Regions from separate parts of the Sphingomonas sp. M1A8_2b genome, predicted to be linked through region 4. Evidence: riboswitches for the same ligand, from Rfam matches in the RefSeq annotation. Region 4 holds a riboswitch; each other region holds the start of a gene.
The links. A riboswitch is a leader RNA that binds a small molecule or an ion and turns the genes downstream of it on or off. The one in region 4 is predicted to bind cobalamin.
Positions count from the first base shown of each region.

Region 1 (5,342 bases), 120 kb from region 4:
CCGACGCCGCGCTGACCGGCGCCGCCGCTGCGCTTACCGCAGCGTCTGCACCGTCACCATCAACGTCCGGCCTTCCGGTGGCAGGGCCAGGCCGAACGCGGTCTCGTCGCCGTTCAACAGCCGGTCGCGCACGAACCGCCCGCTCTCGAAATGCCCTTCCTCGACCGAGACGAGTTCGGTCGTTCCCGGCTGGCCGAGCTTCGGCGCGAATTGCAGATTGGCCGAAGCGCCGACGATCAGGAAGCGATCGGGGGCGGCCTCGGCAACGATCACGCGCCCCGACACGTCCGGATTGCCCTGACCGCGTGGACCGCCATAGCCATCGCGGACCGGCCCGAAGCGCACCGTGGCGTCGATCGCGCTTAAGGCCAGCGGCACGTTGGCGATGCCGTCTTCCTCGACCGCAGCCTGCGCACGACCGGCGTCGCGGAGCGGGAGCAGGTACGGGGCCGCGTCGCGCAGCAGGCGGTAATCGAGCGCGATCGGCTCGATGGCGTCCTTGCCATCCTTCGTGCCGAAATCGCGATCGATCCCGAATTTCGAGATGCCGACCGCATGCGGCGTCGCCAGGATCAGGAACGCGTGGCGGGCGTGCGCCATGCTGCCGCCGGTTTCGGGCACGAACATCGGGTTGCCCGGAATGTCGTAGGCGCGGGCGATGCTCATATAGGGCGCGACGTTGGTATCGTAATTGTCGACCCCGACCACGTCGATCGCTGGCGTCAGCGCGCGCCACTGCGGCAGCAGCCACGACACCGCGCCGCCGCTCGGCGAGCTGTCCCCCGGCCGCAACAGCCCCGGCTGCTCGCGCGGCCAGACATTGGCGTAGAGCGGCAGGTCGTACGCCGCCTTGCCCGCGGCGGCGACCGCCTGGATATAGCGCGCGGTGTGATACGCCATGAACGCCTCGGGCGCGCGTTCGGCATACAAGCTGGTCCAGTCTCCGGTCTTCGCGGCACGCATTTCAGGCGGCACGGGAGTCGCGAACAGCGCATTGGCGGCGGGGGAGTGATCGCGGTCGGCGCCGAGCGTTCCGGCCTCGTTCTCGACCTGCGTCATGACGACGGTGCGCTGCTTCCCGTCGATCGCTTTCAGATGCGCCATCAGCGCGGCGAACGCGCGTGCGTCGGCAGCCTGCGCGTTTGCGCCGATCGGCGAGAGCACGTCGATCGCGACGCCGGTTGCCGAAATCACGCGCGGGAAACGCGTGGTGTCGCGCTTCACCCAGGCCGGGGCGTACGACATCTTCGCGTTCTTCCAGCTGCCGAACCAGAGCAGCGCGAGGCGGACCTTCTGCCGTCTCGCCTCCGCGACCAGGCCATCGACGATGGTAAAATCGAAACGCCCTTCCTGCGGTTCGATCTCGTCCCAGCCGATCGGGGCCATGACGGTGTTCGCGCCGCTCCGTGCGATCGCCAGCGCGAGGTCGCGGAAGATCGCCGGGGTCCCGCTGGAATTGTTGAGCTGGATTCCGAGCACCAGGAACGGTGCGCCATCGACCTGCAGAACCGGCTTGTCGCCCGCCCCGCGAACGAACCGACTGTCCTGCGCCACTGCGGGCTGACCCAGCAACATCGCCGCCAAGCCCGCCGCCAACGCCCTCGTAGCGATCCGTCCCATACCCAAGCTCCTCGCCTCACCTTTGCCTGTCTTTTGTATGACAAATGGCGGGTTCGTCAACGGGATTGGACTCAGGTGCGAGAAGCGCGGGGGTTGCAGTTACCGTGCGAGGAGTTGTCGATCCCGAAGCATGCGATCGATCTGCCAGCCGAAGGCGATGCCGATCGTGACGAACAAGACCATCTGCGTCGCGATCGAAGCGATCCTGAACTGCCACAGCAGGCTGGCAGGGAACGTCGTCGGGACCTCGTCGATCGCCGGCAGCAGAAACTGCAACGCCACCACGAGCACGACATAGCCCGCCGCGCCGGCCAGGGTCGCGTCGATCGCGGTCGATCGTCCGCTCAGCCGGCGTCGTATCCATACGCCCGCGACTGCCGCCAGGACCGAAAAGCCGATCATCCCGAAATAGGCGACGGTCCGCAGCCTGACGGTCTCGTGAAGCCCGACCGCGGGCGGGGTCGGCGGATATTTGAGCGCGGGTACGAGGACGATCACGACGATCGTCGCCATTGCGAGCAACAGCGACACGGTACGCGGTCCAACCCGGACGACACGCCCATAGAGTACCGCGAAGACGATCGCGAACACGCCGCCGAGCGCGGTCCCGTACATCAGCATCGCGGTGTAGAGCCCCGCGGTCTTCTGCACCGTTCGGCTGACGAGCTCTTCGTCCATGCCGAGCATCGCGTGCGCGGCATGTGCCGCCTCGAAGGCGATCGCGGCGTCGATCTTGGGTTCGGCGAACACGAGCGCGAAGGTCGCGGCGATCAGCGCGCCGAGGATGCCCGACAGCATCCCGCGCCACAGCATGTGTTTCATCATGGTCTGGGTCCCCGGCTCAGTGGCAGGGGAAGCCCAGCAGATGGCGTCCGTCATGGACGTATTCATGCACGTACATGCCCTGGAACAGCGCGAACGCGCCCTGCTCGGTGCTGACGAAATAGAGCATGATCAGTGCGATGATGCTGCCGAGCACCGCCCAGGGGGCGATCTCGTCGAGCGGAATGCCGGGTGTGGTCCCGATCGCGATGTAGGGGTCGTGCGGGGATAGCGCGCGTGCTGGCATGGTCGGTCTCCTGCCGGGATTTCGCGCCCGGCGAGTGTTGAGGGGTCGGGCGGGGTCTGGCTCTCGACAGGAGTAACTCCGTCGATCACAGTGGCGCGACCGCGCCGGTATCGCACCGGCTTCCCGCCCGGCTCCGATCCTCGCGGTGTGGAGCGGTGAGGCAGGGGCGTCAACCGATTTGGAGTGTTCGATGGCTACGCGTCTCGTCCTGATCTGCGCGAGCGCCACGCGATCGATGCGTGCGGGCGGTTTTCCGGACCCGATGGAACCGCTTGACGAAGGGGGGGTGGCGAAGGCCCACGCTGTTGTTCTGGCTGCTGCGAAAGCGGTGCATATCTGGACCAGTCCCGCGACCGCGGCGCGCGATACGGCAAGCGCCCTGGGGCTGGATGCAGCGCCGTGCGATGCGCTTAAGGACGTCGATTATGGCAGCTGGGCGGGACTGTCTTTCGAGGCTGTCCACGCGACCGGGCCGGAGGCTCTGGCGGCCTGGCTGGCGGCGCCGGAGCATGGTGTCCCGGACGGCGAGACGATGGACGCCGTCGCCGCGCGCGTCAAACCTTGGCTCGGTAGCCTGGAGCAGATCGACTCGCCGATCGTGGCCGTGACGCACGCGACCGTGATACGCGCGGCGATCGCCGTGGCGCTGTCGATACCCGTGGCGATGACCCTTCGGATCGATATCGCGCCGCTGTCGAAGACGGTGCTGTCGTTCAACCGCGGATGGCGTCTGCAAGCGCTAGGCGGCGACTGATCGGCGGCGCAGCAAATAGGTGTCCATGATCCAGCCATGCTCGGCGCGCAGTTTGGCGCGATCCGCGACGATCTTCGCCGCGACCTCGGTCAGCGGCCCTGCGACCAGCGCCTCGTTCGACATGCCGAGATAGGCGCCCCACCAGATATCGATGTCCTCACCCGCCAGCGTCTCGAACGCGCATCCGCCGTCGAGCATGACCGCGATCGTCTGGAGCCCGACCGGCCACCCCTCGTCCCGCAGCCGACGGCCGGTGGTGACGAGAACCGGCGCCCCGAGCGTGTTCAGCGGAATCGCGTGCGCCGCGGTCAACGCCTGCAGACTGGTGATCCCCGGCACGACCTGGACCCGCAGCGAAAGGCCGTCGGCGCGCAACCGTTCGGCGATCCGCAAGCTGCTGTCGTAGAGCGACGGATCACCCCAGACGAGCAATGCCAAGCGTCCGCCGTCCGGCAGATGCTCGGCGATCGCCGCCGCCCAGCACGCCGCGATCGCATCGTGCCAGTCGTCGACCGCAAGCAGATACTCCCCGTCCGACCGACGCTCGGGCAGGTCGAATTCCACGACCCGCGTCGTGCCGGTGAGGACGGTGGCGCAGATCGTCCGGCGCAGGTCGATCAGGTCGGATTTCGCATCGCCCTTGCGCGGCAGCAGGATGAGGTCGGCCGCGTTCATCGCGGCCTCCGCCGCGCGCGTGAGATGATCGGGGTTGCCCGTCCCGATGCCGATCAGATGCAGGTCGATCCGGCTCATCGGTCCTGCGCGATCAGGTGGAAGAACGTACCCGACACGTTGCCCCGGTAGGATCCACTTTCTGCGACCTGCGTGCCCTCGGCATCGGTGACGTGCGCGAGCGGCGGATCGGGCTGATCGAGGATCGTCGAATAATGAAATTCGTGACCGCGCAGGTCGGCGCCCGCCGCAGTGCCGGCCATCGGTGCGAGCAGCGTGGCACGGCGATAGCCAAGATGCATGCGACGCTTTTCATAGCTCGTGACCAGACCGAGCAGGCCCGCCATCCGGTGGCGCGTGCCGTCGGCATCGATCAGCGCCTCGCCCAACGTCATGTAGCCGCCGCACTCGCCGTGGATCGGGCGCGTGTCCGCGTGCCGTGCCAGCGCCGCGTGGAACGTGCGCGCCTCGGCGAGGCGGCCGGCGTGCAGTTCGGGATAGCCGCCGGGCAGCCAGACGAGATCGGCGTCCTTGGCGGGGCGTTCGTCGGCCAGCGGCGAGAAGGGGAGGATCTCGGCACCGGCGCTGCGCCATCCGGCCAGCATGTGCGGATAGGCGAAAGTGAACGCGGCATCCTGCGCCAACGCGATCCGCTGCGCCGGCGGCGTGAAGCGGTGCGATTCGGCGCTCCCCCGCTGCGTTGCAGACGCGGCGGCACGGATCGCGGCGAGATCGACATGGTCGCGCAGGAACGCGGCATAGTCGGCGATGCGGGTTTCGAGATCGGCGTGTTCGGATGCCTGCACGAGCCCGAGATGCCGCTCGGGCAGCTTCAGGTCGCCGCGCCGTGGCAGCGCGCCGAAGACGGGCATGCCGACCGCCGCCATGCCGCTGCGGGCCAGGCGTTCGTGGCGCGCGCTGGCGACGCGATTGAGGATGACGCCCGCGATCGCCAGATCGGGATCGTAGCGCGCAAAACCCAGCGCAGTCGCCGCCGCCGACTGTGCCTGTCCCGATACGTCGACGACCAGCACGACCGGCCAGCCCATCCGCCGGGCGATGTCCGCGCTGGCGCCGTTGCCGGTGGCGCCGGGTTTCGCGACGCCGTCGAAAAGTCCCATCGACCCTTCCGCGAGGATGAAGTCCGCGTCGTTCGCCTGTGCGGCCAGGCCATCGAGCATCGTCGCGCGCATTGCCCAGGTATCGAGGTTGAAGGACGCCCGCCCG
Region 1 is NZ_JBKFAH010000002.1:618,530-623,871, forward strand. It holds gene ACLBWL_RS11000 (glycoside hydrolase family 43 protein) at 1-15, shown strand, start outside; gene ACLBWL_RS11005 (DUF5597 domain-containing protein) at 34-1,620, opposite strand; gene ACLBWL_RS11010 (CbtA family protein) at 1,720-2,445, opposite strand; gene ACLBWL_RS11015 (CbtB domain-containing protein) at 2,462-2,689, opposite strand; cobalamin riboswitch at 2,693-2,815, opposite strand; gene ACLBWL_RS11020 (histidine phosphatase family protein) at 2,880-3,443, shown strand; gene cobF (precorrin-6A synthase (deacetylating)) at 3,429-4,196, opposite strand; gene ACLBWL_RS11030 (cobyrinate a,c-diamide synthase) at 4,193-5,342, opposite strand, start outside.
Region 1: it holds a riboswitch for cobalamin, as region 4 does, so the genes downstream of both, ACLBWL_RS11015 (CbtB domain-containing protein) here and ACLBWL_RS11510 (DUF1636 domain-containing protein) in region 4, are expected to answer to the same signal.

Region 2 (5,342 bases), on a different contig from region 4:
GGTGGCGACGAGGATCCGCGGATCGAATATCTCCGCATCGTGATCCGCAACCTGCGTCAGAAGCTCGAGGCGCCGGATCCGGTCGGCAGCGTGATCGCCAATGAACTGGGGGTTGGCTACCGTCTTCGCACCGACAGCTGAACGGCGATCGGGCCGATCTGCCCGCTTTCCAGAGATGGGGTAAAGCTGCCATGCGCCGGCGATGATTCGCCTCCCTATCTCTGCACTCGTTTGCGTCCTCCTGTGGTCCGGCGCTGCCATCGCGCAATCGACCCCCGAACCTGCACCCGATATCGTCGTCACCGGGCGCGGGCTGGCGCCGGCACCGGGCGACCGCGCCTACGACATCGTCACGATCGAGCGCGACCGGATCGACGCCAATGCCAGCAACCGGCTGGAGAGCGTGCTCGCCGATGTCGCCGGCTTGCAGCAGTTCCGCCGGTCGGATTCGCGCAGCGCCAACCCGACCAGCCAGGGGATTTCGTTGCGCGGGATCGGCGGCAATGCGTCGAGCCGTGCGCTGCTGATCCTCGACGGCGTGCCGCAAGCGGATCCGTTCGGCGGGTGGGTCGCGTTTCCCGCCTATGCGACCGGGCGGCTGGGCCGCATCCGCGTGACGCGGGGGGGCGGCAGTGGGTATCAGGGGCCGGGCGCGCTGGCCGGCACGGTCGAGCTTGAGAGCGCGACGCCTGGCGACCTGACGCCGTTCCAAGGCAGTGTCGCCTATGGCAGCCGGGACTCGGTCGATGCGCAGGGTTCGGCGGCGCTGGTCCACGAGGCCGGGTTCGCGACGCTGTCCGGCGCCTATGCGCGCGGCGACGGTTTCACGCCGACGGTGGCCGACAGTCGCGGGATCGTCGATCGGCCCGCGCCGTACGAGCAGGCATCGGGTGCTATCAGGACCGTCGTCGGGATCGGCGCGAAGACCGAGTTGCAGGTGAACGCTAGCGCCTTCTCCGACCGGCGTGAGCGTGGGTCCGACTTCACCGACAATACGACCGAGGGCGCCGATGCGAGCATCCGGCTGATCGGGCGCGGCGACTGGGGCTATTCGGCGCTCGCCTATCTGCAGACGCGCGCGTTTGCGAGCAGCTTCAACAGCATCAATGCCGCGCGCACGACCGCGATCCAGTCGCTGGACCAGTATAATACGCCCGCGACCGGGCTGGGCGGGCGGATCGAGATCCTGCCGCCGCTGGGCGAGAGCATCACGCTGCGGCTGGGCGCCGACCTGCGCGACGTCAGTGGCAAGACGCAGGAACTCTACACCTTCGTCGCGGCGGTACCGACACGGCGGCGCGAGGCGGGCGGGAGCACGACGACGACGGGCCTGTTCGCGGACGGCAGTCTGGTCGCGGGCGACTTCACCTTCAGCCTGGGCGGGCGCGTCGACTGGTGGTCGATCGACGGCGGCTATCTGTCCGAACGGCCGCTCGCCGTCGGACCTGCGCTGACCAACCAGCGCTATGCCGATCGCGACGGCAGCGAGACGACCGGCCGCGCCGGTATCGCCTACCAGCCCGCCGATGCGATCACGCTGCGCGCCGCGGGGTATCGTGGCTGGCGGTTGCCGACACTCAACGAGCTGTATCGCCCGTTCCGCGTCGGCAACGACGCCACCGCTGCGAATGCGCTGCTTTCGCCCGAGCGGCTGACCGGGGTCGAGGGCGGCGTCACGCTGACGCCCGCGCCGGGAATGAGCATCGCCGCGACCTATTTCTACAATCGGTTGAACAACGCGATTGCCAACGTCACGACCACCAGCCCGGCGCAGGTCCTGCCCGGCGTCACGACCTACCGCGTCCGCCAGAATCTCGATGCGATCCGCGCGCACGGGTTCGAACTGGATGCGTCGTATCGGCCAGGCCCGTTCGGCGTGCAGGCGTCGTGGTCGCATACCAATTCGACCGTCGAGGGATCGGGGATCACCGCGGCGCTCGACGGATTGCGGCCGGCGCAGACGCCGCGCGACGCAGTGTCGGGAACGGTCGATTGGCGCCGCGATGCCGCCGCGCTCTCGCTGACCGTGCGCCATATCGGCCGGCAGTATGACGACGACCAGAATACGCGGGTGCTCGCGCCCGCGACCACGCTAGACGGCTATGCGGCACTGCCGATCCTGCGGTCGCTGGTCGCCGAGTTGCGCGCCGAAAATCTGTTTGACGAGCGCGTCGAGGCGGGGATCAGCGGCGCCAACATCGTCGAGCGCGCGACGCCGAGGACGGTCTGGGTCGGGCTCCGGTACGGCGGGCGGTAATATCTGATCCTCCCCCGCAAGGGGGAGGTGGCTGGCACTTGCCAGACGGAGGGGGAGGAAAGGATCACCTCTGTTCCGCGTCCTCCCCCTCCGTCGCCTTCGGCACCACCTCCCCCTGGCGGGGGAGGATTCGGAGTCACCCTTGCGTTGACCCGTGTCTGGGCTGCGACTAATGGCGGGGCGTGAAGGGTTCCCGGCGACGGGATCAAAAGGGAAGTCGGTGCGCGGAAGGGTAGTCATGACCAGAGCCGCAAGACCGGCGCTGTACCCGCAACTGTGACCGGATAGCGGCCACCCCGAATAGGCCACTGGGTGATAGCCTGGGAAGGCGGGGTGGGCGCGAAGACCCGGAAGCCAGGAGACCTGCCTCTCACGGTCGATCCACTGCGCGGGCGGGTGTCCGGCGCGGACGAGAGGCCCCCATGGGGCATCCTCGAGCGAGCGACGTCTGGCCGCACTGCGAATGGTCGCAGGCGGTTCTGTTCAGGACGTGCCCGATGACGAAAACATTCCTACTTCTGAGCGCAGCGGCCATGATCGCGTCGCCCGCTTACGCACAATCCATTCCCAATGGCGACACGCCCGAACTGGTCGTCACCGCCGCCCGCGTCGCGCAGCCCGCGAGCGAAGTCGGCCAGGCGGTGACGGTGATCGACCGCGCCGAGATCGAGCGCCGCCAGACGACGGTGGTGTCCGACCTGCTCGCGACCACGCCGGGCGTCACCGTCACGCGCAACGGCTCGATCGGCGCGCTGACGAGCGTGCGGATCCGCGGCGCGGAGTCCGACCAGACCTTGGTCGTGATCGATGGCGTCCGCGTCAACGATCCGTCATCGACCGGCGGCGGCTTCAACTTCGCCAACCTGTTGTCGAGCTCAATCGAGCGAATCGAAGTGTTGCGCGGGCCGAACTCGGTGCCGTGGGGCAGCCAGGCGATCGGCGGTGTCGTCAACATCATCACCGCGACGCCCACCGAAGGCGTGCAGGCACGCGCCAACGCCGAATATGGCTATGCCGACAGCGTGTTCGCGAGCGCGGGCGTGTCGGGCGCGAAGGGGCCGGTATCAGGCTCGCTGACCGGCGGCTATCTGAGGACCGACGGCATTTCGTCGGCGGCCAGCGGCACCGAGCGCGACGGGTATCGCCAATATGGCGCGGCCGGGCGGCTGGGCGTCGAGTTCGCGCCGGGGATCGGCCTCGACCTGCGCGGCTACTATGCGGACAGCAAGGTCGATATCGACGGCTTTCCGGCACCCGATTTCGTCCTGGCGGACGACCCCGAATATTCGAAGACGCAGGAGATCTACGGCTATGCCGGGCTGCATGCGAACTTCGCCGATGGCCGGTTCAACAACCGCGTGGCGTTCACGATCGCCGACATCAACCGCGACAACTACGATCCGACCTTCGGCACGGATCCGAGCTTCATCGGGCGAGGCCGTAGCGAGCGCTACGAATATCAGGGCGACTTCCGCCCGCTCGACCAGGTCCGCGTCGTCGCGGGCGTCGAGCGCGAGAACAGCCGCTATAACGACGGTTTCAGCTATGCCGACACGGGCATCACCAGCGTCTATGGCCAGCTGATCGTCAAGCCGATCGATATCCTCACACTGACCGGCGGCGTCCGCAACGACGATCACGACGATTTCGGCAACCATACGACGTTTGGCGCCAATGCCGCATTGGCGTTGCGGACCGGCACCACCGTCCGCGCGAGCTATGGTGAAGGCTTCAAGGCGCCGACCTTGTACCAGCTGTTCTCCGACTACGGGAACCGCGGTCTCGATCCGGAGACCGCGCGGAACTTCGACGTCGGCGTCGAACAGGCGTTTCTCGGTAAGCGTGCGCGCGTCGGCGTTACCTATTTCAATCGCCGCACGCGCAACCAGATCGACTTCCGCGATTGCAGCCCTACCGAGCTGAAGACACCCGGCTCGATCTGCGCCAATCGTCCGTTCGGCGTGTACGACAACGTTGCGCGTGCCGAGGCCGACGGCGCGGAGTTCACGCTGGCGCTGCGCCCGGTCGATGCGCTGACGCTGACCGCGAACTACAGCTATATCCACACCGAAAACCGGTCGATCGGCGACGATTTCGGCAAGACCCTCGCGCGGCGACCGGAGCAGACCGCGAGCGTCAACGCGGATTACCGGTTCCCGTTCGGGCTGTCGATCGGCGGCACGGTGACGATGGTCGGCGACAGTTTCGACGACTCCGCCAATGCGGTGCGGCTCGACGGCTATGCGCTCGGCGGCGTCCGGGCGGAGTTTCCGATCGGCGAGCGGTTCGCGGTCTATGGCCGCGTCGATAACATCACCGACGCGTCGTACCAGACGATCGCCGGCTACGGCACCTATGGGCGGGCGGCCTATGGCGGCGTGCGGTTGCGCTTGAAGTGATCCGCAGGGCGATCCTCCTTACGCTGCTGGTCGCGTCGACGCTCGGGGGCTGCTCCGTGCCGCCGGGCGGAAGCGGCGGCGGGGGGATCGTCTCGACCAATCCGTGCGTCGATGCGGTGCTGGTGCGGATCGTGCCGGCATCGCGGATCGCGGCGATCAGCCATTATTCGCAGGATCCTGGCGGGACCTCGATCCCGCTGGAGGTCGCGCGGCGGTTTCGCGCGACCGCCGGCACCGCGGAGGAAGTGATCGCTCTGCGCCCCGATCTCGTCATCGCCAGTACCTACACGCCCGCCGCGACGCAGGCGGCGTATGCGCGGGCCGGGTTGAAGACGTTGCTGCTCGGCATTCCCGATTCGATTGCCGAGAGCCAGGCGCAGGTGAGGCAGATCGCCGATGCGGTCGACGCGCCGTCGGGTGGCGCACGGATCAATGCCGATATCGATCGCGCCGTGGCCAGGTGGACGCGGCGCAGCGCCAACCCGCCGAGCGCGCTACTCTATATCACCGGCGATCTGGCGACCGGCGACGGTACGTTGCTGACCGACATGATGACCCGCGTCGGGCTGCGCAACGCGGCGGTGCGCTACGGCCTGACGCATACCGGCACGCTGTCGGCGGAGACGATCGTCACGCAGCCGCCCGATGTCGTCATCGCCTCGGAGCGGATCGGGCGGGGGGCGGCA
Region 2 is NZ_JBKFAH010000003.1:264,302-269,643, forward strand. It holds gene ACLBWL_RS13610 (response regulator transcription factor) at 1-141, shown strand, start outside; gene ACLBWL_RS13615 (TonB-dependent receptor) at 203-2,257, shown strand; cobalamin riboswitch at 2,428-2,642, shown strand; gene ACLBWL_RS13620 (TonB-dependent receptor plug domain-containing protein) at 2,755-4,656, shown strand; gene ACLBWL_RS13625 (ABC transporter substrate-binding protein) at 4,653-5,342, shown strand, end outside.
Region 2: it holds a riboswitch for cobalamin, as region 4 does, so the genes downstream of both, ACLBWL_RS13620 (TonB-dependent receptor plug domain-containing protein) here and ACLBWL_RS11510 (DUF1636 domain-containing protein) in region 4, are expected to answer to the same signal.

Region 3 (5,342 bases), 110 kb from region 4:
GGCGGATCAGTTCCTCGGCGAGCAGCACGCCTTGCGTATGTGCGGACCGTGACGGCACCGCGCGCGGATCGGTGGTGTAGAGATTGCGACCGGTCGGCAGGACGTCGGATCGGCCGCGCCAAGGCGACCCCGAGGGGCCGGACGGTACGCGCCGTCCATCGAGCGCGGCCAGCAAGCCGTCGCGTTCGGCCTCGCCGTACCGTCCGCGCCCGAAGACGTGGAGGCCGTCGCCGAACCGGCTGTCCTTGACGTCGCAGACGAACGTGTCGATCCGCGTGACGACGTCCGACGCGGAGGCGGCCTGGGTGAGCCCTAACGTGTCCTCGAGACCGAGCGCGTTCGCCTCGTCGCGGATGTCGGCCTGTAAGCGCGTCCGCCGCGCGGGATCGAGCCCGTCCGCGTTGGAGAACTCGTCGAGCAGGGCCTCGAGCCGATCCAGTCCGATGCCGCCTTTCGTGGGTGTCATCGGTGGCGGGACGTGGCCGAGCGTGACCGCCCCGATCCGCCGTTTCGCCTGTGCCGCCTCGCCGGGGTCGTTGACGATGAACGGATAAATCACCGGCATCGGGCCGGTCAGCGCCTCGGGCCAGCAGGCATTCGAAAGCGCCACTGCTTTGCCGGGCAGCCATTCGAGCGTGCCATGCGCGCCGACATGGATAAGAGCGTCGGTGCCGCGCGATCGCAACCACAGATAGAACGCCACATAGCCATGACGCGGACAGCGCGAGAGGTCGTGATATTCCTCGGTCCGGACGGCGGATCGCCCCCGTTCGGGTTGGAGCGCCACCAATGCGGTTCCGACGGACAGCGCCGCGAAATGGAAAGCACCGGTCTGGACGGCGGGGTCGTCTTCCGGTTCGCCCCAAACTGCGAATAGCTCGGTGCGCAGCGAGGCGGGCAGGGTCGCCAGCGCAACACGATAAGCTTCGAGCGGCCAATTGATCTGCTGCGATCCGAGTGCGGTTGCGAGGTCGGTCGTCGAGCCGATCGCGTACCCGGCGTGCTTCAAATCCTCGAGGATCGCGTCGACCGAAGCGATCGCGTCGAGGCCGACCGCATGCGCCATCTGGTGCGCCTTGCCGGGGTAGGTAGACAAGATGATCGCGAGCTGGCGCTGCGGGGCGGGCTTGGCCGCGAGCGCGATCCAGCCGTCGATCCGCGCCACGATCGCGCCGATGCGGTCGGGATCGGCGCGGTGTTCGCGGCGGGCATATTGCAGGTCGGGATCGTGCGGCGCGGCTTCCTTGAAGCTCGCGACCCCCGCGAAGATCCGCCCGTCCACTTCGGGCAGGACCACGTGCATCGCCAGGTCGGCGGGCGACAGGCCACGCGGCGCATCGAGCCACGCCGCACGGCCGGACGTCGCCAGCGCCACCTGGAAGACCGGGACGTCCGCACCGTCGAGCGGCGTCGTGTCGTCGCCGCCTCGGCCCGAAAACGCGGTCGCGTTGACGATCGCGACCGGCGCCAGCGCGATCACCCAGCGGCGCAACCAGCCGCTCGCCTCGGCGTCCTTTAGCGACGGCACGAACACCCCCAGGACGTCGTACCCGCGCAGGGTGAAGGCGGCATGCAACGCGGCGATCGGATCGAGGTCCGCTGCCGCCAGATAGGATCGATAGAAGATCACCAAGATGCGCGGCCGTGACGTGGCGAGCACGAAAGCTGCCGGACAGGCGGTACGGGTATCCGGCTGCCATGCGCCGACCGCGGCGAGTTCGCCCGACGATTGCTGCGGTTGGGCGTTCAGCCCCGAGGTCAACGCGAACTGCGCCAGGGCCTCGCGAGCCGCGTCGGCACCACCGACGTCGCACAGCGTCGACAGCCGGCGCAACACCGCCTTCGGAACGGTGGACGCAGCGTCCAGTCGCCGGTCGTAGCGGCCGTCGGCGGGCAGGACCGCCAGCGCGATCCCCCGTCGTCGGGCCAGCGCTTCGACCTGTTGGAGACCGTAGGACCAATAGGCCGTGCCGCCGATCAGCCGGATCAGTATCGCCTTCGCGCCCGCCAATGTGCGCTCGAGATAGGTGTCGACCGATAGCGGATGCGTGAGGTCGGCGAGGTTCGCGAGCCGCAGGGACGGCATCGCATCACCCGCCGCTACCGCCGTCCGCCAGCCGGCGCTGAACGCCGCGAGATCGCTGTCGGAAAACGAGAGCACGACCAGGTCGGCGGCGCTCTGCCCCAGATCCTGGGGCACAGCGCTTTCGTCCAGTCCGTGGCTCTCGCGAAATACGACGTGCATGGCTGATTAGGCGTCCAGCGCGGCCCTGATTGCCTTAGGATCGAGCCGGCCCTGCTCGGCGATGACGACCAACCGCGTCCGGCGCGCCTCGTCGGTGCGCCACGGCCGATCGTAATGCGCACGGACGCGGGCGCCGACCGCCTGCACGAGCAACCGCATCGGTTTGCCGGCGACCGCGGCATAGCCCTTCACGCGGAGGATCTCGCCGCCCGCCGCCAGCGTCTCGATCCGCGTCGTCAGCGCCGTCGCGTCGTCGACACTATCCCATTCGACGACGATGCTGTCGAAATCGTCGTGTTCGTGATCGTCCTCGCCGTCGTGATGCGAGGGACGGCTGGCGATGTCGTCTTCGGCCGCCGCCCCGAGCCCGAGCACGATGCGGGGATCGACGATGCCGTCGACCAGTTCGACGATCGGCAGAGGCCGTACGGTCTCGGCGGCGATCACCGCGCGGGCCGCGGCGATGCCGTCCGCGCCGGCGAGGTCGCATTTGGTCAGCAGGATCAGATCGGCACAGGCGAGCTGGTCCTCGAACACCTCGGATAAGGGGGTTTCATGATCGATGCTCGGATCGGCGGCGCGCTGCGCGTCGATCGCGGCGAGATCGGGCGCGAACCGGCCTGCGGCGACGGCTTCGGCATCCGCGAGCGCGATGACCCCGTCGACGGTGATCCGCGACCGGATCGCAGGCCAGTCGAACGCTTTCAGCAGCGGCTTGGGCAGCGCGAGCCCCGACGTCTCGATCAGGATGTGGTCGGGTCGCGGATCGAGCGCGAGCAGCGTCTCGACGGTCGGGATGAAATCGTCCGCGACGGTGCAACAGATGCAGCCATTGGCGAGCTCGACGACGTTCTCCGCCGGACAATCGGGGATCGCGCAGCCCTTGAGGATGTCGCCGTCGACGCCCAGCGTGCCGAATTCGTTGACGATCACCGCCAGGCGACGTCCGCCGGCGTTGCGGATCAGATGGCTGATCAGCGTGGTCTTGCCGGCGCCGAGAAAGCCGGTGACGATGGTAACGGGGATCTTCGATAGATCGGGCATATCAGTCTCCTCGCGCCGTGCGACGACGGGCGGGAGCTGCATGATCACCGGCGCGCGACGATGGACGGGCGCGAATACCCATACCACGCACCGATGCAGCCCCAGCCGCATAGGTTCGTCGCTCAGACGGAGAACCGTGCCGCGGCCATCCCCTGGACCAAGGCAAGAGCGACCCATCGCCGGCAGGTCTCCTGGCTCACGGGTCGTCGCTCGAATACGCGGCCTTCCCAGCGTGCGCGACAGGCGCAGCGTCCAGTGGCTGTATCCCGCTTGGCGCAGGATACGTGGCATTCTCGCTCACCGCTTACAGTTGCAGGGACAGCCGCGGATTTGGGGACGAACCCCGCACCGCATTCCCATTCAAGCCTCTCGCGAGGCACCGGCGCGATCAACGAGGTCCGGCTCAGCCGGTCCTCGCCAGTCGCTTAGCGCAAGCCCGCAGGATTGCCAATTCGGGATCGCAGCCAAACTTCGTCCGTGCGCTTCAGGACGGTGCAGCGCACCGCATCCCCGCGATCGGATCGGCGCGATCTTTTCGCGCGATCGCGGACAGGACGCGGTCGCGGCCGGCCTGTTTGGCCCGCAGCAGCGCGGCGTCGGCGGACTGGACTATCGACGACCAGTCGGTGTGCAGCGGTGCGCAGGCCAGCCCGATCGACGTTGTGATGGGGCCCAGATCCTGGCCGTCGTAGCGCACGCGCAATGCGCCGATCCGCCGCCTGACCTCTTCCGCCCGCTCCGCTGCAGCCTCCGGATCCGTGTCGGGCAGGAGCATCAGAAACTCCTCGCCGCCAAACCGGAAGACAAGATCGGTGCCGCGCACGGCGTCCTTGAGCAGCGCGCCGACCGCGCGTAGCACCGCATCGCCGGCATCGTGGCCGTGCTCGTCGTTGAAGCGCTTGAAATGGTCGATGTCGATCATCGCGCAGCATAGTGGCGCGCCGGTCCGCTCGGCCTTGGCGATCGCGCGCGCGAGGACCTCGTCGAGGTGTCGCCGGTTGGACAGCTTCGTCAGCGGGTCGGCCATCGCCAGCGACCGAAGCGCGTCGCGCAGGCGCAGGTTGTCCAGCGCAAGTCCGATATTTTCGGCGAGCATCTGGAGATAGACATCGCTCAGCCCGTCCTCCGCGAAGCCTGTGCGGCGTTCGAAGTAGAGTAGCCCCAGCATGCCGTGCTGCCCGCTGAGGGGAAGGCACAGGCTTTGCGGTACGTCGTGGCCGCCCCGACGCCCATCGAGGTGATCGCACGGGACGTCGAACACCGCACCCGACGGTCTATGGGGTGCGCCGCGGCGGATACCCCAGCACGCCAGTGGCGAAAATTCGGCGGATGAATGGACCGGGTCGAGCCACGAACAGGCTTCGACCAGCACATTGCTGACCGGGTCGAGGAGATACAGCCGCCCGGCGAGTTGCGGCGCCAGTTCGGGGACAAAACGGCCGACGACATTCTGAAGCTCCAGGATCGAGTCGCAGCCCTGCATGCGCTGCGTCATCCGCGACAGCAGGTCCCGCACGCCGCGGTCGGCATCGCGCTCCTGTTCGAGACGCTGCCGCTCGATGCCGTTCTCGCGGAATACGCGCAGCGCCTGCGCCATGTCGCCAATCTCGTCGACCTGTTCGTACGGTGGAGGCTCTGCGGCGTAATCCTGCGCGGCGAGCCGGCCAATCACATCGCTCAGCTTGACGACCGGGTGCAGCACCCGCCGGCGAAACACGAAATACAGGACGAACAGGAAGATCAGCCCGGTAACCACCAGCATCGCCTCCGATGCGGTCCGCCAGCTTCGGGCGGTGCGCTCCGCCGATCGCAGCTCGTCCCCGGTGCGCTGATCGAGGCGATACTGGAAACGCTCGACCGCAGCGCGCGACCGGTCGAGTTCGCGTTCGTATTCGGGCGCGAACAGGATCTGGACGGCGGTGTTGCGATCGTTGCCGCGTCGCGCCCGGATCGCCTGCGCCTGTTGCGCCTGCAGCGCATCGGCCCACCCAAGCGCTTCGTGCAGGCTGCGGAGCTCGTCGGTGGTGGCGCCGGCATCGCGAATATGCCGCGT
Region 3 is NZ_JBKFAH010000002.1:631,312-636,653, forward strand. It holds gene cobN (cobaltochelatase subunit CobN) at 1-2,245, opposite strand, end outside; gene cobW (cobalamin biosynthesis protein CobW) at 2,252-3,289, opposite strand; cobalamin riboswitch at 3,454-3,688, opposite strand; gene ACLBWL_RS11085 (diguanylate cyclase) at 3,774-5,342, opposite strand, start outside.
Region 3: it holds a riboswitch for cobalamin, as region 4 does, so the genes downstream of both, cobW (cobalamin biosynthesis protein CobW) here and ACLBWL_RS11510 (DUF1636 domain-containing protein) in region 4, are expected to answer to the same signal.

Region 4 (5,342 bases):
GCGATCGTCGGCACGCGCGCGGTGATCGATCCCGACGACGCGGCGATGATCCACGGTTTCCTGATCAACAAGTTCCGCGGCGATCCGGCGCTGTTCGACGACGGTTATCGCGCGATCGAGGCGCGCAGCGGGTGGCGCGGATACGGGGTCGTGCCCTGGCTCGCCGACGCGGTCCGCCTGCCGAGCGAGGATGCGGTGATCCTCGAACGGCCGACCGCCAGCCAGAGCCGACGCGTGACGATCGCCTGCCCGATCACGCCGCGGATCGCCAATTTCGATGACCTTGAACCGCTTAGGCTGGAGCCTGGCGTGGCGCTGGTCATGGTGCCGCCGGGGACGCCGATCCCGGACGCCGACATGATCGTGCTCGCAGGGTCGAAGGCGACGATACCCGACCTCGCCTTCATCCGAGCGCAGGGCTGGGATATCGACATCCGTGCGCATCATCGCCGCGGCAAGCCGGTGCTCGGGCTTTGCGGCGGCTATCAGATGCTCGGCCGCAGCATCGCCGATCCGGGCGGCATCGAGGGCCCGGCTGGGAGCGTCGACGGTCTTGCATTGATCGATGTCGACACAGTCCTGACCGGGCGAAAGACGCTTGAACGGGTGCATGGTCGCGCACGAGGCGCTCCCTTTGAGGGTTACGAGATGCACATGGGCGTCACGACCGGCGGCGCGACCGGTCGCCCCGTCGGGCATCGCGCCGACGGCAGCCCCGAGGGCGCGACCAGCGCGGACGGCCTCGTGTCGGGAAGCTATATACACGGCCTGCTGGCGCTCGCCGAGCAGCGCGCCTCGTGGCTCGCCCGCCTCGGAATCGACGCGATCGGTCCCGATCATGCCGTGTCGATCGATGCTGCGCTCGATGCGATCGCGGCAACGCTTGAGCGGCATGTCGACCTCGACGCCCTGCTCGCCCTATCGCAGCGCAGCGGCTCCCGCGCATATCGCGAGTAACAGCCCGGTCTCGACGAGTTCGATCCCCGCCCCGTGCGCGTCGCCGGTGATGCCGCCGATCTTGCGCTTCAGCCACGCAGCGAATCCGAAGATCAGGATCGGCGCGGCGATCAGCGCGGGTACGAAGACGCTCGCCAAGAGCAACAGCAGTCCCCAGCCCACCAGATCGCGGCCCCTAACCGCTTGCGATACCGCTTCGCCGAGCCCTCCGGGGCGGAGCGGCGGCAGCAGCCGCGCCCATAGCAGGGGCCCGGCCCGCGCGACGCCGGGAACGAGGATGAGCGGCCCCCACGCCCCGACACCGATCGCGTGGAGCGTGACGAGCTTGGCGAGGATCTGTCCGACGATCGCGACGACACCGAAGCTGCCGATATGCGGGTCGGCCATGACCTGAAGCAACCGCGTCCGATCGCCGTGCGCCGCGCCCAGGCCATCGGCCAGATCGCCAAGACCGTCGAGATGCAATGCCCCCGTCACCGCGATCCATACCAGCAGCGCAGCACACGCACCGATCCAGGGATCGATCAGCGACCCGGTCCAGCCGGCGCCCGCGATCAGCGTGCCGATCGCCAGACCGACCAGCGGATACAGCCGGATCGCCGTCGCGAAATCGTCGGGTGCGGCCGCGACGTGCGGCATCGGCAGCCGTGTGAGGAATCCGAACGCGACGATCAGCCGCCTCAAGTCGCGAGTCCGACGATCTGAACGAAGGGCGGCGCGGCCAGCTCGCCACTCGGCCACACGCGCAGCGATAGCAGCGCTGCATAGGGCAGGTCGAACGCCCAGATCTGGCGCCGGTCGAACCCGCACAGCGCCGCAAGCGCCGCCCGGATCGCGCCGCCATGCGTCACGACCAGCGTCGAGCTGCCCGACAGATCGGCCAGCGCGGCGGCGACGCGCTCTTGCAACGCGGACCAGCCCTCGCCGCCCGGCGGCGGCGCCGCGTCCGGATCGTCGTAGAACTGTGCCAACGCCACAGGATCGATCGACGACGGCGCCTGACCGTCCCAATCGCCGAAATCCAGCTCACGCCAACGAGGGTCCTGCCCGACCGTAAGCCCAAGCGGCGCCGAGATTGCGCTCGCGCAGTCCCGCGCGCGGACGAGATCGGACGAGACGATATGGTTGACTTCCAGCCCCGACGCCTGCGCCAGACACGCGGCAATCCCGGCTTTGGTAACCGGATCGTCGGTCCGGCCGAGCAGCCGCCCCTCCCTTTCGGGTGCGCCATGCCGCATTAGAAACAGCATGTACGGCGTCGTCATGCCTCCGAAACGCCCGCTTCCGCAAACGTCGCCATGCCGTCGTGAACGGCCAGGGCAGCGCGGACGAGCAGGGTCGCGACCGCCGCGCCGCTGCCTTCGCCGAGACGCATGCCGAGCGACAGCAACGGATCGAGCCCTAATGCATCGAGCAGGCGGGTATGGCCGGGCTCGATGGAGCGATGTCCTGCCAGGCAATGCGCGACGATGTCGGGATAGGCCGCAGCAAGCGGCGCGACCGCCGCACTGCAGATGAAGCCGTCGAGCATGACCGGCACGCCTCGTAAACGGGCCGCGACCACCGCACCCGCAATCGCTGCCAACTCACGCCCGCCGAGACGTTGGAGGATCTCGAATGGCGTCGTCAGCGATTTACGGTGCAGCGCGATGCCTGCGTCGATCGCCGCGATCTTTCGCGCGACGCCGCTCGCGTCGACGCCTGTTCCCGGGCCGACCCAGTCCGCTGGGGCTGCGTCGAAACTGGCAGCGCACAGAGCGGCCGCGACGGTCGAATTGCCGATCCCCATCTCGCCGAGGATCAGCAGGTCGATGCCTTCGGGGACGGCCGCCGCGCCGATGTTGATCGCGGCTAGGCACTCCGCTTCGGACATTGCGGGTGCCGTTGTGAAATCTGCGGTTGGCCGGTCGAGGTCGATCGCGACGACCGCGAGGTCGATCGCCGCCGCCGCGCACAGCGCGTTGACCGCGCCGCCGCCCTGCTCGAAGTTCGCCACCATCTGTGCGGTGACCGCCGCCGGGAACGCGCTGACCCCCCGCCCGACGACGCCGTGGTTCCCCGCGAAGACGATCCCCGAAACGCGGTCGAGCCGGGGCCGCGCATGGCCCTGCCATCCGGCCATGAAGATCGCGATATCCTCCAGCCTACCAAGCGAACCCCGCGGCTTGGTGAGGCTGTCCTGACGCGCGGTCGCGGCGGCACGTGCCGCCTCGTCCGGTTGGGGTAGCGCGGCGAGCGCCGCTAGAAACGCCGATGGCGACGCGAACGCGGTCATTCGACGATGAACCCGGCGGGTGGGGTGCGGGTGATGAAATGTCCCTTCACCCCCTGCGGCCATTGCTTGAACGGCACCTGCCCGAACGCGCTCTCGCCGTACAGCCGCGCATAGTCGAGGATCGCGCGCGCGGCGTCTTCGCTGGGCTCGAACCGGCCGAGGACATAGCCGACCTTAGCCGGGGCACGCAGATGGATCGTGCAGAAATCCTGGCACGCGAACAGGCACGGCATCTCCTGCACCGCGACGTCGGCATAGGCCGGATCGCTCGCCTGCACGGTCTTCAACGCCTGGACGAGCCGCGCGCCGCCGCGCTGGCCCTCGTCGTCGTCACGTGCGTCGGTGGAATGGCGGCAGGTGTTGCACGCGACGACCGCGACGCCATCGGCAACGGGCTTCAACATGCGAGCGCTCGGGCGCAAACGAGCGGAAAATGAAATACAATCGGCATAGGACCCCCTTCGGACAGTCGATCCCGCACCGCGCGAAGGGCGAAAGGCGCACGCCTCCAGCCTCCGCGCGACGCGAAGCGATGTCGTCGCGCGGGGTGTTACCCGTCCGTTCGGCGCACCCTGGCCGGACGAAAGACGACCGCGACGGGCAGGTCTCCTGGCTCGCGGGTCAGCGCCGTCCGCGCCGCCTTCTCGGGAAAACCCAATGGCATGTGGCACGATGGCTCGCCGCGTACAGTTGCAGGGGCAGCCGGGTGTTTCCCGTTCCCATTTTCATTTCCGTAGGCGTTGCCGCCTCCGGAAAACCTGTCGCGGGTCGAGCGATACGCGGGAGGCTTGGGGGACGCAAGACGGCGGTGCGCCGTTGGGCGTTCTCACCAGCAGTTCCGTCAACCCCGCGTCATCCTGACGAAAGTCAGGACCCAGGGTAACAGGCGGCAACCTTCGTGGCTCTAGGTCCTGCCTTTCGTCAGGATGACGGGGCGTTGGTGGTCCGCCTCGTCACGACTCAATCGCCGCCTGACTTGCCTAGAACTCCACGCCCGCCTGCGCCTTTACGCCCGACCGGAACGGATGCTTCACCTGCGTCATCTCCGTCACCAGATCCGCCATCTCGATCAGCGCATCCGGCGCGTTCCGCCCGGTCACCACGACATGCGTCATCTCGGGCTTAGCCGCCAACGCCGCGAGCACTTCGTCGACCGGCAGATACTCATACCGCAGCACGATGTTCAGCTCGTCCGCCACCACCATCGCATAGGACGGATCGGCGATCATCCGCTTGACCTCGTCCCACGCCTCGCGCGCCACCGCGATGTCGCGCGCGCGGTCCTGCGTATCCCAGGTGAATCCCTCCCCCATCGGCTTGAACTCGCACAGGTCGGGGAACGCGTCGAAGATCGCCTTCTCGCCGGTCGCCATCGCGCCCTTCACGAACTGCACCACGCCGACTTTCCGCCCATGCCCGATCATTCGCACCGCCATGCCGAACGCCGCGGTCGACTTGCCCTTGCCCTTGCCGGTGTGGACGATGATCAAGCCCTTCTCGATCGTCTTGCTCGCGACGATCCGGTCGTGGACCTCCTTGCGCTTGGCGCTCTTGGCATTCTGCTCGTCGTCGGTCCGCATGATCATGTCCTCTCCCGCTCCCGATGGCGGATCGCGCTGCGCGGCGCTAGAGCGGGCGGCATGCTCCGCATTACCGACCTCAAGCTCCCGCTCAACCACGCCGACGAAGCGCTCCCCGCCGCGATCCGCGACCGGCTGCGCGTCACCCCGCGTGACCTGATCCGCTACACCATCGCCAGACGCGCGCACGATGCGCGCGACAAGATGGACATCCAACTCGTCTATTCGGTCGACGTCACGCTGAAGAACGAGGACACGGTCCTCACGCGCTTCCGCAAGGATCGCCACGTCCAGCGTACTCCGGACACCGGCTATCGTTTCGTCACGAAGGCCGGCCCGAGCTACACCGGCACCCGCCCGGTCGTCGTCGGCGCAGGACCCTGCGGCCTGTTCGCCGGCTTGATCCTCGCGCAGATGGGGTTCCGCCCAATCATCCTCGACCGCGGCAAAGTCGTCCGCGAGCGTACCAAGGACACCTGGGGGCTCTGGCGCAAGAGCGTCCTCAACCCCGAATCCAACGTCCAGTTTGG
Region 4 is NZ_JBKFAH010000002.1:742,551-747,892, reverse strand. It holds gene ACLBWL_RS11530 (cobyric acid synthase) at 1-957, shown strand, start outside; gene cobS (adenosylcobinamide-GDP ribazoletransferase) at 919-1,641, opposite strand; gene ACLBWL_RS11520 (histidine phosphatase family protein) at 1,638-2,222, opposite strand; gene cobT (nicotinate-nucleotide--dimethylbenzimidazole phosphoribosyltransferase) at 2,219-3,232, opposite strand; gene ACLBWL_RS11510 (DUF1636 domain-containing protein) at 3,229-3,636, opposite strand; cobalamin riboswitch at 3,815-4,009, opposite strand; gene cobO (cob(I)yrinic acid a,c-diamide adenosyltransferase) at 4,213-4,818, opposite strand; gene ACLBWL_RS11500 (NAD(P)/FAD-dependent oxidoreductase) at 4,873-5,342, shown strand, end outside.